2 regions of the Actinoplanes sp. NPDC026670 genome follow, and region 2 is predicted to be linked to the other one. Evidence: predicted binding sites of a transcription regulator. Region 2 holds the regulator's gene; the other holds the start of a gene.
What was found. Region 2 encodes HrcA, which represses chaperone genes, less so after heat shock. Its sites were predicted from a motif close to GGTTNGCACNCTCNNNNNGAGNGTGCNAACC; they were not measured.
Positions count from the first base shown of each region.

Region 1: a site for HrcA is predicted at 3,605-3,635, ahead of groL (chaperonin GroEL). Genes of this name have one in related genera too.

Region 1 is NZ_JBEZXU010000031.1:76,905-84,531, reverse strand. It holds SAM riboswitch class I at 80-218, shown strand; gene thrC (threonine synthase) at 228-1,511, shown strand; gene AB0E94_RS28245 (hypothetical protein) at 1,748-2,218, opposite strand; gene AB0E94_RS28240 (GNAT family N-acetyltransferase) at 2,241-2,744, opposite strand; gene AB0E94_RS28235 (hypothetical protein) at 2,828-3,526, shown strand; gene groL (chaperonin GroEL) at 3,827-5,449, shown strand; gene AB0E94_RS28225 (Ig-like domain-containing protein) at 5,527-7,627, opposite strand, start outside.
Region 2 is NZ_JBEZXU010000045.1:49,150-56,776, forward strand. It holds gene AB0E94_RS34800 (hypothetical protein) at 1-648, opposite strand, end outside; gene AB0E94_RS34805 (enoyl-CoA hydratase-related protein) at 733-1,497, opposite strand; gene hemW (radical SAM family heme chaperone HemW) at 1,529-2,728, shown strand; gene hrcA (heat-inducible transcriptional repressor HrcA) at 2,855-3,877, shown strand; gene dnaJ (molecular chaperone DnaJ) at 3,912-5,048, shown strand; gene AB0E94_RS34825 (PASTA domain-containing protein) at 5,103-5,663, opposite strand; gene AB0E94_RS34830 (16S rRNA (uracil(1498)-N(3))-methyltransferase) at 5,815-6,549, shown strand; gene AB0E94_RS34835 (class I SAM-dependent methyltransferase) at 6,563-7,348, opposite strand; gene AB0E94_RS34840 (glycoside hydrolase family 3 C-terminal domain-containing protein) at 7,400-7,627, opposite strand, start outside.

The sequences.
Region 1 (7,627 bases), on a different contig from region 2:
AGAAGGAGGTGGCTCACACATCGGGAAGACCGTGTGGCGTACGCGGGATCTCGTCGTAAGGTGTTGGAAACAACTGAATACCTCATCCAGAGGGGCAGAGGGATACGGCCCGACGAAGCCCCGGCAACCACCGCGCAGCGATTCTCGATGACGAGCCGCGCGTGGCAGGTGCTAATTCCGTCCCCGTTTCGGCAGGTCGCCGCGGGGAAAGATGAGAGGAAACTCTGATGACGTCTGTCGTTGACGCACCCTCGACCACCTCCACGTCGCCCGCTCGTGGCCTGATCTGTCGCGCTTGCAGCTCCGAGTACCCGCTGGCCGCGCAGCACGCTTGTTACGAGTGTTTCGGCCCGCTCGAGGTCGCCTACGACGAGGCGGCGCTCGCGCGGGTGACCCGGGCCCAGATCGAGGCGGGCCCGCAGAACATCTGGCGTTACGCGGCCCTGCTGCCGGCCGGCCAGGACCCGGCGACCCGGGTGACCCTCGACCCGGGCCTGACCCCGCTGGTGGCGGCCCCGCAGCTGGCCGCCGCGGTCGGCATCGAGGCCCCGCTCTACGTCAAGGACGACTCGCAGAACCCGACGCACTCGTTCAAGGACCGGGTCGTCTCGGTGGCCCTGACCGCGGCCAAGGAGTTGGGCTTCAAGCGGTTCTCCTGCGCCTCGACCGGCAACCTGGCCAACTCGGTCGCCGCCCACGCGGCCCGGGCCGGTGTGCCGAGCATCGTCTTCATCCCGTCCGACCTCGAGCCGGGCAAGATCATCACGACCGCGGTGTACGGCGGCGAGCTGGTCGCCATCGAGGGCTCCTACGACGACGTGAACCGGCTGTGCAGCGAGCTCGTGGAGACCGACGAGTTCGAGGACACCGCGTTCGTGAACGTGAACGTCCGCCCGTTCTACGCCGAGGGCTCGAAGACGCTGGGCTACGAGGTGGCCGAGCAGCTCGGCTGGCGCATCCCGGCCCAGGTGGTCATCCCGATGGCCTCCGGCGAGCTGCTCACCAAGGTGGACAAGGCGTTCTCCGAGCTGGTCGAGATCGGACTGGCCGAGGCCCCGGAGGGCGGCTGGACGGTCTTCGGCGCCCAGTCCGAGGGCTGTAACCCGATCGCGGTCGCCCTGCACGCCGACACCGACGTGATCACCCCGGTGAAGCCGACCGGCATCGCCAAGTCGCTGAACATCGGTGACCCGGCCGCCGGGCCGTACGCGATCGAGGCCGTGAAGCGCACCGGCGGCTGGATGGACTACGCGAACGACGACGAGATCCGGGCCGGCATCCGGCTGCTCGCCGAGACGACAGGCATCTTCGCCGAGACCGCCGGCGGCACCACCGTCGCGGTGCTCAAGAAGCTGGTGGCCAGTGGCAAGCTCGACCCTGCCAAGGAGACCGTCGTCTACAACACCGGCGAGGGCCTGAAGACGCTCGACGCGGTGGCCGGCCAGGTTGGACCGACCCACACGATCAAGCCGTCGCTGCGCGGCGCCCGGGAGGCCGGCCTGCTCGGCTGACCCCGTTACGGGTCGTCCGAGCGGACGGGCGAAGGTCACCAATTCGTGACCAACTCTCACTGACTGTCACCGACGATCAGCCGGTTGTCAGAATTACCTCCTCCGAGGACTTGCACTCCGATCTCCGGATGGGCAGGATGCTCTCTGCGGGAGGACGCGACGCCGTACGAGGCCCCTCACCAGAGCTTGGCGACAATCTCCAGAGGGTCCCAACGATCCAGCGCTGACCCAAACGGCTACGTGCCCGGAGGTGCTGTGCGTCCGTCCTCCCGACCAACTTCCTTGCGGAGCACCCGCAGGACCCAGGGGCGCAGCGGCAGTTCGAGCGGGTAATGCCCGTCGGCCAGGCCCGCGTTCTTCTCGAACCAGTTGCGCACCCCGTAGGACGGGGTCAGTGCGATCGACCAGCCACACGCGAGCCAGTAGGCGGGCCAGAACAGCGGGCCGAAGAACGCGTACTGGCTCGCGTGCCGTGATTCGTGGGTGAACAGCCGGAGCCGTTCGTCGGCGAGCAGCCACTCGGCGGAGCGGTTCGTGATGATCACCGAGCCGACCGTGAAGCAGGAGCCGGCCGGCATCCGGAACCGGAAGTTCTCCGCGATCAGCACCCCGTGGCGTCCTCGCCGGACCTTCGTGCCGGTGCCGAGGGCCACCAGCAGCCCGACGAGGGTCGTCCCGTTCACCGCGGTCAGCGTCGTCCGCGTCACGTGCCACCCGCGCCCGGCCATCTCAGACCCGCCGGCGCATCTGCAACTCGGTGAGGACCCGCACGGTCGGGTGCGGCAGCCGGACCCCGGTGTCGGTGAAGCCCAGCTTCTCGTACGCCCGGACGGCCCGGTCGTTGCCGCAGACCACCTCGAGCAGCAGCTCGTCCCGCCCGGCCGCCGCGGACCAGTCGGCGACCGCCTCGACGAGCTGGCCGAGCATCTTGCCGCCCCGGGCGGCCGGAGTCAGGTAGACCGCGAAGATGACCGTGCAACCCGGCTCGCCGGGCACCGTGGTCCCGCCGGCGTGCCCGACCAGCGGCCCGCCCGGGTCGACGATGAACTGGGCCGTGTCCGGTCCCTCCGACGACTGCGCGATCCGCTGCCGGTAGTTCTCGTGCGGTCGTGCCGCGGCCTGGGCCAGGGTCTCCAGGAACGCCAGTGGACTGTCGGCCAGCATCTCCAGGCGAAGCGCCCGCATCCGCCCGGCGTCGTCCGGGGTCACCCGCCGTACGTCCCAGTTCTCCATGGGTCCATCCCTACCGCTGGGATGCCTGGTCGGCAACCGGGTTGTCGCTAAGTCGAGTGGCCCGGATGGGTCATGATTCGACGATGAGCGATGAGTTCCCGCGGCCGTACGCGGAGGAGCCCCCGGCCCCCGAGCCGGTCTCCGGTCTCCGGCTCGTGCGTACCCGCCCGTGGGGGGTCGCCGCGGCGGTGCTGATCACCTTCGTGGTCACGGTCGCCTATCCGTTGACCGTGAACGCCTTGATGACGTCGCCTGACTACGACTTCGGGCCGGCCTTCTGGGCCGCAGGGGTGACCATCGACGCCCTTCCCGAGGTCGTGTCGCTGACGATCGTCGCCGCGCTGGCGGGCCGCCGGGTGACCGTAGGCCGGGCACTGGGCTTTCTGGTGGCGTCGATCGGTCTGGTGTTCGCGCAGAGCCTCCTGTTCACGGCTCTTCCGTTCAGCACACTTCTGGAGGCCGGTCTGCCCCTGGAGGTGCTGTCGCCGGTGATCCATGCGCTGACGCTGCTCGCCCACGGTCTGCTGGGCATCGTCCTGTTCCCGCCGGTGTCCGGCCGCAGCAACCTGTGGGGTCTGGTGGTGGCCTCAGTGGCCGTGGCGGTACTGAACGCCGTGGAGTTGTGGACCCCGGTCCCCGTGATCGACGCGCTGCCGCTGGGGTGGCCGGCGGTGGACGCGGTCCTTCTGGTCGGTTGGGCGATTGCGGTGCTCGTCACGTCACCCTCGGCCGCCCCGGCATGGGTCGCCACCCCCTCTGACCTGGGCCGTCAAGATCCTTAGCCGAATCGCGGCCACCGGCGGGTGTTTCGCGGGAAGATGGGGTTTCTTGCACTCGCCATCGGAGAGTGCTAAACAAGTGATTGGCACTCGCGCATGCTGAGTGCCAGCAGGTCGGGACGGTGGGGTTCCGGTCGCGATGCTGCCATCGGCATCGGGGCACGGAGCCGGTCGTCGCGGGCTATCCGGCTCGGCCTGAGGACGTCACCTTCGCCAGGTGGTGGCGTCCGCAGACTTCCTCAACGTGCGGAGAGCGGGGCCGACGAGGCCCGGCGCCGCGGATGTCCGGGAGGACAACGCCGTATGGCCAAGATCATCGCATTCGACGAGGAGGCTCGTCGGGGCCTCGAGCGTGGCATGAACCAGCTCGCCGACGCCGTCAAGGTGACGCTCGGCCCCAAGGGTCGCAACGTCGTGCTCGAGAAGAAGTGGGGCGCCCCCACGATCACCAACGATGGTGTATCCATCGCCAAGGAGATCGAGCTCGAGGACACCTTCGAGAAGATCGGCGCCGAGCTGGTCAAGGAGGTCGCCAAGAAGACCGACGACGTCGCCGGTGACGGCACGACGACCGCGACCGTCCTCGCCCAGGCACTGGTCCGTGAGGGCCTGCGCAACGTGGCCGCCGGCGCCAACCCGATGGCCCTCAAGCGGGGCATCGAGGCCGCCGTGGCCAGCGTCTCCGAGGAGCTGAGCAAGCTCGCGAAGGACGTGGAGACCAAGGAGCAGATCGCCTCCACCGCCTCCATCTCGGCCGCTGACACCACGGTCGGCGAGAAGGTCGCCGAGGCCATGGACAAGGTCGGCAAGGAAGGCGTCATCACCGTCGAGGAGAGCAACACCTTCGGCCTCGAGCTCGAGCTCACCGAGGGTATGCGCTTCGACAAGGGCTTCATCTCGGCGTACTTCATGACCGACGCCGAGCGCATGGAGGCCGTCTTCGACGACCCCTACATCCTGATCGCGAACAGCAAGATCTCCGCGGTCAAGGACCTGCTCCCGATCCTGGAGAAGGTCATGCAGGGCGGCAAGCCCCTCGTGATCATCGCCGAGGACGTCGAGGGCGAGGCCCTGGCCACCCTGGTCGTCAACAAGGTCCGTGGCACCTTCAAGTCGGTCGCCGTCAAGGCCCCCGGCTTCGGTGACCGCCGCAAGGCCATGCTGGAGGACATCGCCATCCTCACCGGTGGCGCCGTCATCAGCGAAGAGGTCGGCCTCAAGCTGGACGCCGCTGACCTGTCCCTGCTGGGCCAGGCCCGCAAGATCGTCATCACCAAGGACGAGACCACCATCGTCGACGGTGCCGGCAACGCCGACCAGATCCAGGGCCGGGTCAACCAGATCCGCGCCGAGATCGAGCGCTCGGACTCCGACTACGACCGTGAGAAGCTGCAGGAGCGCCTGGCCAAGCTGGCCGGCGGCGTTGCGGTGATCAAGGTCGGCGCGGCCACCGAGGTCGAGCTCAAGGAGCGCAAGCACCGCATCGAGGACGCCGTTCGCAACGCGAAGGCGGCCGTCGAGGAGGGCATCGTCCCCGGTGGTGGCGTGGCGCTGGTCCAGGCCGGCAAGTTCGCGTTCGAGAAGCTCGACCTGTCCGGCGACGAGGCCACCGGTGCCAACATCGTCAAGGTCGCGCTCGACGCCCCGCTGCGTCAGATCGCCGTCAACGCCGGCCTCGAGGGCGGCGTCGTGGTCGAGAAGGTGCGCAACCTCGAAGCGGGTTGGGGCCTGAACGCCGCGAACGGCGAGTACGTCGACCTGCTGGCCGCGGGCATCATCGACCCGGCCAAGGTCACCCGCTCGGCGCTGCAGAACGCCGCGTCGATCGCCGCGCTGTTCCTCACCACCGAGGCCGTCGTGGCCGACAAGCCCGAGAAGTCCCCGGCTCCGGCCGGTGCCCCGGGCGGCGGTGACATGGACTTCTGAGTCCAGTCTTAGAACGGGCGGTCCGCTTCGGCGGGCCGCCCGTTCTGCTTTCCGTCCGTCATCGGCTCTGTCTTCCGTCACCGTCGGCGGTGCCGTCCCGGTTCGAGGGCCGTCAGCCACCGCAGCAGGACCCCGGAGAGTACGGCCAGAGCGCCCACTCGGGCCACGGAGGCACTGTCCGGGCCGGTCACCGGCACGTCGGGTGGCGTCGGTTCCGGGGTGGCGGCGGTGACCCGGACGGTGATCGTGCCGGTGGCGGTGCCGCCCCGCCAGTCGGTGACCGTGTAGGTGAACCTGTCGATCCCGGCGAACCCGGCGTCCGGGATGTACCGCACCGTGCCCGTGTTCCCGGCCGTGGCCGCGGCGGCACCGCCGATCCGGGCCGTTCCGTGGGCCGGCTGCCCGACGGCCACCAGGGTCAGGCGGTCACCGTCGGGGTCCGTGTCGTTCCCGGCCGGCCACAGGGTGACCTGCTCGCCGGACGTGACGGCGGTCAGGTCGCCGGTCACCAGCGGAGGCCGGTTCGGCACCCGGCCGGTCGGTGACGGCGATGCCGGCGGCCTGGTCGGAGGCACGGTGACCGGCGGGCCGGACGGCGACGGCGAAGCAGACGGCGACGGCGAAGCGGGTGGGGACGCAGATGGGGACGGCGACACGGAAACCGACGGCGACACGGATGCTGACGGCGACACGGATGCTGACGGGGATGTGGAAGCCGACGGGGACGTGGAAGCCGACGGGGATGCTGACGGGGACGCAGGTGCCGGCGGGGAGACGGACGGCGAGGCCGACGCGGACGGCGCCGGCGGTAGGAGCTGGACGGTCACCGAGGCGGTGGCGACGCGCCCCAGGTCGTCACTGACCACGTAGGTGAAGGAGTCCGAGGTGACGCCGGCCCGGGAGACGTACGTGATCGCCTGGTCGGTGTCGAGCCAGGCGGTGCCGTTGGCGGCCGCCCGGACCTCGGTCAGCGTGAGGGTCTGCCCGGTGTTCGGATCGTGGTCGTTGGCCAGCACGTCGAAGATCACGACCGTGGACCCGGCGACGGAGTAGGCGTCGTTCAGGGCGACCGGCGGAGCGTTGCGGACCAGCACGGTGAGCACGGCCGTCGAGGTGGCGTGGACCGGGTCCTCGATGGTGTACGAGACCGTGTCGAGGCCCTGGAACCCGGTCGCCGGGCGGTAGGTGAGGACCCCGCCGGCCTGCTGGATCGTGCCGAATCCGGGCGAGGTCGCCGCGACCAGGCTGAGCGGGTCGCCGTTCGGGTCGTCGTCGTTGGCGAGCACATCGACGGTGACCTCGGTGTTCGTGTCGGTGGTGGCGGTGTCGGCGCGGGCCTGTGGTGCGGCGTTGACCACTCCTATCGTCACGGTGGCGGTGGTCGTGCCGGTCCCGTCGCTGAGCCGGTAGTCGAACTGGTCCGCGCCGAGGTAGCCGCCTGACGGGGTGTACGTGATCGTCCGGCCCGGACCGGGGACCGCGGTCCCGTGGGCGGGCCCGGCCGTCACCGTGACGGTCAGGGTCTCGCCGTTCGGATCGTCGTCGTCGTTGGCCAGCACGTCGATCACCTTCGGCGCCCCGGCCGGGACGGTGACCGCGTCGGCGCGCGCCACCGGCAGCCCGTTCGCCACGTTCACCGTGATCCGCTCGGTGACGGTCCCGCCGTGCCCGTCGTCGATCGTGTAGTCGAGCTGGTCCGTACCCCAGAAGGTTTGATCAGGGGTGTAGCGGATGATGCCGCCTGCCTGGACCACCGCGGTGCCGTGCGCCGGGAGGGTGGTCCCGGCGATCCAGAGCGAATCGCCCGGATTGTCGTCGTCGGCCAGGCCGGGGCCGAGCACCGTGACGTCGATGTGCTGGCCGGTGCCGGTGTTGACGGTCCAGGGGGCGGCGCGCGGCGGAGCATTGCGCACGGTGACCGTGATGTTGGCGGTTCCGGGGGCGTTGTTGATGTCCCTGATCGTGTAGAGGAAGGTCACGTCGCCCCGGAACCCGAACGGCGGCTGGTAGCGGATCCGTCCGTTGTCGATCAGTGCGGTGCCGACCGCGGGTGTGCCGACCGTGTCCAGGGTGATCGCGTCGCCGTCCGAGTCGGAGTCGTTGCCGAGCACGTCGACCAGCACGTCCGTCTGATGATCGGTGGACGCCAGGTCGTCGGCCGCGGTGGGCGCGGCGTTC
Region 2 (7,627 bases):
CTGACCGGCCAGTTTCTTGCCCCAGTCCAGCTGGAGACTGCTCAGCAGCGCGGCGGCCGCCTCCGCGCCGCGCACCGCCGGGATGTCCGGCACGACACACTCGACGGCGCCGGTGGCCCGGCCGGTCAGCGCGGCGGCCAGCACCTTCGACTCGTCGGCCCACTTCTCGTAGGCCTCCGGATACGCCGACCGCTGCACCCGCTGCGCGGCGTCGGTGACCCGCATCTCCTCCCAGCCCTTGACCTTCTTGAGGGCGGCGTAGAACTTGCCGGCCGAATAGCGGGGGTCGCTGATCTGCTCGACCGTGCCCCACCCCTGGCTGGGCCGCTGCTGGAAGAGGCCGACCGAGTCGCGGTCGCCACTCTCCAGATTCTCCAGTTTCGACTCCTGGAAGGCGGTGGCCAGCGCGACCACGATCGCCTGCTCCGGCATGTTGCGCCGGACCCCGATCGCGGCGATGGTCGCCGCGTTGGCCATCTGGGCGGTGTCGAGAGTGACCTGACCGTCGGCGCGAACCGTGCACTCGGGACCGAGCTGTGGCAGCTTGATGGTGCCGGCCAGGTTGTTGATCAGGACGACCACACCGGCCACCACGGCGACGGACAGCAGGGCGATCACGCCCACGATCGGTTTCGCGCGCACCCACACCTCCTCTGACGCCGGACGCCAAGCCTAGACAACGAGCGCTTGCGGCCCGGCGTCACTGTGGCCCGCGGCACCCGACCGGGGCGGTCAGCGGATCCAGTCCGGGTCGCGTTTCTCGCGTGCGGCGGCCACCCCCTCCCGGCCCTCGGCCGACTTGAAGTATCCGGCTGAGCGGTGCGCGAGATCGGCCAGGTCGGCCCGGATCGAGTCGGCTCTCGTACGGCGCAGAAGTTGTTTGGTGCCGGCCAGGGCGAGCGGACCGCCGCGGACGAGTGAGGAGCAGTAACGCCGCACCGCGTCGTCCAGGTCGTCCTCCGCGACGGCCGCGGTGACCAGGCCGATCTCGGCCGCCCGGGCGCCGTCGAAGACGTCGCCGGTCAGATAGAGGTCGGCGGCGGCCCGCGGCGACAGCCGGGGCAGCACGGTCGAGCTGATCACCGCGGGGATCACGCCGAGCCGGACCTCGGTGAAGGCGAAGGTGGCCGAGCGGACGCAGACCGCGATGTCGGCCGCGCCGATCAGGCCGAGGCCGCCGGCGCGGGCCGGACCGGCGATCCGGGCGATCACCGGCTTTCCGAACTCCCAGAGCACCGCCAGCACGTCGGCCAGCATCTCGGCGGGCAGCCGGTCGCCGGGGCCGGCCGCGGCGGTCTCCTTCAGGTCGACGCCGGAGGAGAAGACCGGGCCCTCGTGGGTGAGAACCACCACACGGCTGTCCGGGTCGGCGGCCGACGCGGCGAGCGCGTCCAGCAGCTGCCCGAGCAGCGCGGTGGAGAGCGCGTTGCGGTTGGCCGGGTTGTCGATTGTCATCGTGGTCACGCCGGCGGCGGTGACGGTACGGACCAGATCCATCCCGGAACTGTAAGACGTGCACACTTGACGGATGGCCGGCGCACTCCCCGATGGCGAACCCGTACCCTCCGACGGGTCGCTCCCCGACGAAGCCACCCGTGAGGTGGGCAAGAACGGGTTCGCCGTCTACGTGCACGTCCCGTTCTGCGCCAGCCGCTGCGGGTACTGCGACTTCAACACCTACACGGCGAGCGAGCTGGGCGGCGGGGCGAGCCGCGACGAGTACGCGGAGACCGTCCTGGCCGAGCTGGCCCTCGCGGCCCGGGTGATCGAGCCCGGCCCGGTCGGCACGGTCTTCGTCGGCGGCGGCACTCCCACCCTGCTCAGCGCCGGTGACCTGGGCCGGATCCTGGAGGGCATCGACCGGACCTGGGGGCTGGCCCCCGGCGCCGAGGTGACCACCGAGGCCAACCCGGAGTCGGTGGACCCGGCCTATCTGCGGCAGCTGCGTGGGGCCGGTTTCACCCGGATCTCGCTCGGCATGCAGTCCGCGGCCACGAACGTGCTGCGGGTGCTCGACCGCAGACACACCGCCGGGCGCGCCCCGCAGGCCGCGATCGAGGCCCGCGAGGCCGGCTTCGAGCACGTCAACCTGGATCTGATCTACGGGACGCCGGGAGAGAGCCCGGACGACTTCGCGCGTTCCCTCCAGACCGTCGTCGACGCCGGTGTGGATCATGTGAGCGCCTACGCGCTGATCGTCGAGGACGGCACCCGGATGGCCGGGCGGATGCGGCGGGGCGAGCTGCCGTACCCGTCGGACGATGTGGCGGCCGACCGCTACCTGGCCGCCGAGGCGGCGCTGAGCGCGGCCGGATTCCAGTGGTACGAGGTGTCCAACTGGGCCCGGACCGGCGGGGAGTGCCGGCACAACCTGCTCTACTGGACCGGCGCCGACTGGTGGGGTCTGGGGCCGGGCGCGCACAGCCACGTCGGCGGGGTGCGCTGGTGGAACGTCAAACACCCGTCGGCGTACGCGAAACGCCTGGCCGAGGGGGTTTCGCCGGGACACGCGCGGGAGCTGCTGACCGACGCCGACCGGCACATGGAGGACGTGATGCTCCGGGTGCGGCTGCGCGAGGGCATCCCGCTCGACCGGGTCGACGCCGCCGGCGCCGCGCAGGCCCTGGCCGACGGCCTGCTCGACCCGGGCGCCTACGAACAGGGGAGGCTCGCGCTCACCCTGCGGGGCCGGCTGCTGGCCGACGCGGTCGTCCGCGACGTGCTGTAAAGACCGTTCTGACCCGTCCGGCCCCGAAATCCGAGCCCGGTACGTACTTTCGATCATCGCGTTGTGACCGCCCGCGACGTAGACTGGCACTCTATTAGCGGGAGTGCCAACAGGGGGAGGGGTCATATGAGTCTTGATGACCGCAAGCTCGAGGTGCTCCGGGCGATCGTCGAGGACTACGTCGAGACTCAGGAGCCGGTGGGCAGCAAGGCACTGGTCGACCGGCACAAGCTCGGCGTCTCCCCGGCCACCGTCCGCAACGACATGGCCGTGCTGGAGGAGGAGGGTTACATCCGGCAGCCGCACACCAGTGCCGGCCGGGTGCCCACCGACGCCGGTTACCGGCTCTTCGTCGACCGGCTCACCAAGATCAAGCCGCTCAGCCCGGCCGAGCGCCGCGCCATCGAGCGGTTCATGGTCGGCGCCGTCGACCTCGACGACGTGGTGCACCGCACCGTCCGGCTCCTGGCCCAGCTCACCCGCCAGGTCGCCGTCGTGCAGTATCCCAGCCTGTCCCGCTCCGCGGTCCGCCACCTGGAGCTGGTGCCGATCTCCACCACCCGCCTGATGCTGGTGATGATCACCGACACCGGCCGGGTCGAGCAGCGGCTCGTGGAGATGCCCGGCCCGCTCGCCGACGGCGAGGTGTGGGAGCTGCGGCTCCGGGTAAACGAGAAACTGGCCGGGCAGCGGCTCGCCGACACCCCGCCCCTGGTGCAGAAACTCGTCGAGGAGTGCGCCATCGAGCGCCGCGCGTCGATGACGTGCCTGGCGTCGATCCTGCTGGAGACTCTGGTCGAGCGGAGTGAGGAGCGCCTCGCGCTCGCGGGTACGGCCAACTTGACACGCGGGGGTGTGCTGGACTTCCAGGGCACGCTGCGGCCCGTCCTCGAGGCTCTCGAGGAGGAGGTGATCCTTCTGAAGCTCATCGGCGATCTGGAGCCCCGGACCACCCGGGTCCTGATCGGCGACGAGAACCAGATCGACAACCTCCGGTCGGCGTCCGTGGTGAGCAGTGGTTACGGACCGGGTACCACGATCGTTGGTGGGCTCGGCGTGCTGGGGCCCACCCGGATGGACTACCCCGGCACTATCGCTACCGTTCGTGCAGTGGCACGCTACGTTGGCGACCTGTTGGCACAGAATTGACGGATTCGCGCAGACATTGAGGACTCCAAACCCCGTGGCCAAGGACTATTACGGAATTCTCGGTGTGAGCCGGGAGGCAACCGACGACGAGATCAAGCGCGCCTACCGCAAACTGGCACGGCAGTACCACCCGGACGTCAATCCGGATCCGGAGGCGCACGACAAGTTCAAAGAGATCAACGCGGCGTACGAGGTTCTCTCCGACGACCAGAAGCGGCAGATCGTCGACCTCGGTGGCGACCCGCTGGCGCCGGGTGGAGGCATGCCCGGCGGAGCCGGTGGCGCCGGCCCGTTCGTCGGTTTCCAGGACATCATGGACGCGTTCTTCGGCACGGCCGCCGGTGGTGGCTCCCGTGGCCCGCGCCCGCGCACCCGGCCCGGCGCCGACGCGATCCTCCGGCTCGAGCTCGACCTGGTCGAGACCGCCTTCGGCGTGGAAGCCCCGATCACCGTCGACACCGCGGTCCTCTGCACCCAGTGCTCCGGCGCCGGCACCGCGCCCGGCACCCACCTGTCGACGTGCGAGGTCTGCTCCGGCCGCGGCGAGGTCCAGTCGGTGCAGCGCACCTTCCTCGGCCAGGTCGTCTCGTCCCGCCCCTGCCAGAACTGCCAGGGCCACGGCACGGTCATCCCCAGCCCCTGCCCGACCTGCGCGGGCGACGGCCGGATAAGGACACGCCGCTCGCTCACCGTCAAGATCCCGGCGGGCGTCGAGGACGGCATGCGGATCCGGCTGGCCCAGCAGGGCGAGGTCGGCCCCGGCGGCGGCACCGCCGGCGACCTGTATGTGGAGATCCACGAGCGGCCGCACGACGTCTACTCCCGCAAGGGCGACGACCTGCACTGCCGGGTCACCCTGCCGATGACGGCGGCCGCCCTCGGCACCCGGATGACCATCAAGACCCTCGACGGCGAGGAGAACATCGAGGTCAAGCCGGGCACCCAGCCGGCCAGCACGTTGCGTATCCGCGGCAAGGGCGTGCCGCACCTGCGTGGTCAGGGCCGTGGCGAGTTGTTCGTGCACCTCGACGTCAAGACGCCGACCAAGCTCACCGCCGACCAGGAGCGGATGCTCCGCGACTTCGCCAAGACCCGCGGGGAGGACGTCGCCGAGCTGAGCAAGCAGGGTGGCTTCTTCAGCCGGATGCGGGACGCGTTCAACGGCCACTGACGGCCGAAACGCCGGGTGTGCCCCCTTGCGCACCCGGCGTCTTCCGTGCCCGGATCAGGGGCAGGGCTGCTGCGGCGGAACCGCCCCGATCGTGAGGTTCACACGGCTGCCCGGGGCCGCCAGCGTCCCGGCGCGCGGATTCTGGAATCCGACGAGGCCGATGAAGTCGCAGCTGAGGTCGGGGAACGTGGTCACCGTGCCGCGAGTGAAACCCGCACGGACCAGCACGGTGGTGGCCTCCTCCGGGGTGATCCACCGCACGTTCGGCACCGCCGTCATCTTCACCCAGCTGGATCCGTTCGACCAGATGATCTTGCCGGGCCGGTACAACTGGCCGTACACCGTCTCGGCCGGGTTCGCGAAGGTGACCATGATGGTGTCGGCGTCGATGACGGTTCCCTGCGCCGGCGGTCGTCCCTGCGATGACATGTCGATGCTGAGCAGGTCACCGGTCCGGGTGATCACCGGTTTGACCGTGTCGGAGTAGTAGTAGGCGCCGTTCAGATCGAAGATCGTGGTGATCGCCGCGGCGGCGGGACTGGCGAACAGCATCGAACCGGCGAACGCCAGCACGGCGCTGAGCACGCCGATTCTCTTGAGCAGGGTGGTCCTCATGGCGCCCTTTCGTGACGAAGGCTTCGCGGCTCATCTCTCGGCCGCGGGTCGCGCCTACGCTGTCACCGGGCGCTGATGCGGCGCTGAAACGGCGTCGAAGCCGGCATCTCCCCGCAGCCGCCGGCCGGACGGCGTTCGGTAGCGTTCGGGCATGTCCGCGCCGCTGTTCCTGGTCGAGAGCCTGCCCGCCGGATCGTCGTTCACCCTGGACGGGCCGGAAGGGCACCATGCCGCCACCGTGCAGCGGCTGCGCGCCGGTGAGTCCCTGATCCTCGCCGACGGACGCGGCGGCACCGCCCGCGCCGAGGTCACCGGCGTCGGCCGGGGCAGCGTCGACCTGACGATCCTCAGTGTCGCCGCGGAGCCGGCCGCCGACCCGCGCCTGGTCGTCGTGCAGGGCGTCGCCAAGGGCGACCGGGGCGAGCTGGCCGTGCAGGCGATGACCGAGGTCGGCGTGGACGAGATTCTGCCGTGGGCGGCGTCCCGGTCGGTGGCGCAGTGGCGGGGCGACCGCGGGTTCAAGGCGCGCGACAAGTGGGCGGCGACCGCGCGGGAGGCCGCCAAGCAGGCGCGACGGTCGTGGCTTCCGGTCGTCGGCGGTGAGCCGGACTGCTCGACGAAACAGGTCGCGGCCCGGCTGACGGCGGCCGCCGCGGCGTTCGTGCTGCACGAGGAGGCCACCGAGCGGCTGACCGCGGCGAAGCTGCCGGACTCCGGTGAGGTGGTGCTGGTGGTCGGCCCCGAGGGGGGCATCAGCGACCCGGAGCTGGAGGTCTTCCGCGAAGCCGGCGCGGTGCCGGTGCGCCTCGGGTCCGAGGTGCTGCGCACCTCGACCGCCGGCGTCGCGTCGCTCGCCGTCCTCTCCACCCGGCTGGGCCGCTGGTGACAGCCGGCCGGGTTCAGGCTGGGCGGCGGGCCAGGGCTACCAGCGTGTGTACGGCGAAGTCGATCCGGTCGCCGTGGGCCTCGATCACCGCGATGGTGTCGTCGATGACGGTCTCCCGGCGGGACTCGTCGAGCATCCGGTACAGCGAGATCGAGTGCAGGTGGGCCCGGTACTCGGCGGGGGTGTATGAGCGGGTGGCCCGGTAGCGCAGGGTCCGCAGGTCGGTGAAGAGGCTCTCGATGCCGGCCAGGTCCGGCCAGTCCTCGGCGAACGGGCGGGGGACGTCCGGCACGTCGCGGGGGTGCAGTGAGTGCGGGGAGTGGTCACCGTCCAGGCCGTGCCGGGCGTCCACCTCGGCCAGGGCGGTGTGCAGCTCGCGGTCCGGGACCAGGAAGACGTTCCAGAACGGGGCGAGCAGACCGCCCGGGGCGAGCGCCTCGAAGGCCAGCGTGTTGCGGCGGTCCCGGTCGACCCAGTGCCAGGCCTGGGCGCTGATCACCAGACCGTAACCGCGATCCGGCGCCCAGCCCTCGAACGTGGACTCGATCACCGGCACGCCGGGGACGGCACGGCGCAGCACGGCGGCCATCCGGGGGTCCGGTTCCAGGCAGGTCAGATCGATGTCGTGGGCGGCGAACAGGGCGGTCGCCTTGCCGGTGCCGGCGCCCACCTCCAGCACCGGGCCGGGGCCGGCCAGCTCCAGGACGTCGGTCACCAGGCCGGCCGGGTAGCTCGGGCGGATCCGGTCGTACTCCTCGGCCAGTTCGCCGAAGACCTGTCCACGTTCGCGCGTCGTCATGACCGTCAACCTATCCGGGGCGGGACCGGCCGGCCCGCCCCGGAGACACGGTCAGACGGCGATCTCGACCGACCGGCGCGGATCGTCGAGGGCGTGCGCGGCGATCACCGTGTAGGTGCCGGGGACCGTCTGCCAGCCGTCGTTCCACACCTGGAAGGCCCGTTCGGGAAGCTGGATCGTGACGGTGACCGACTCGCCGGGCTCGGCGTCCGCCGTCGCGAATCCGGCCAGCCAGCGTTCCGGCCGTTCCACCGGCGAGCCGCTGTCCGGGACGGGGGT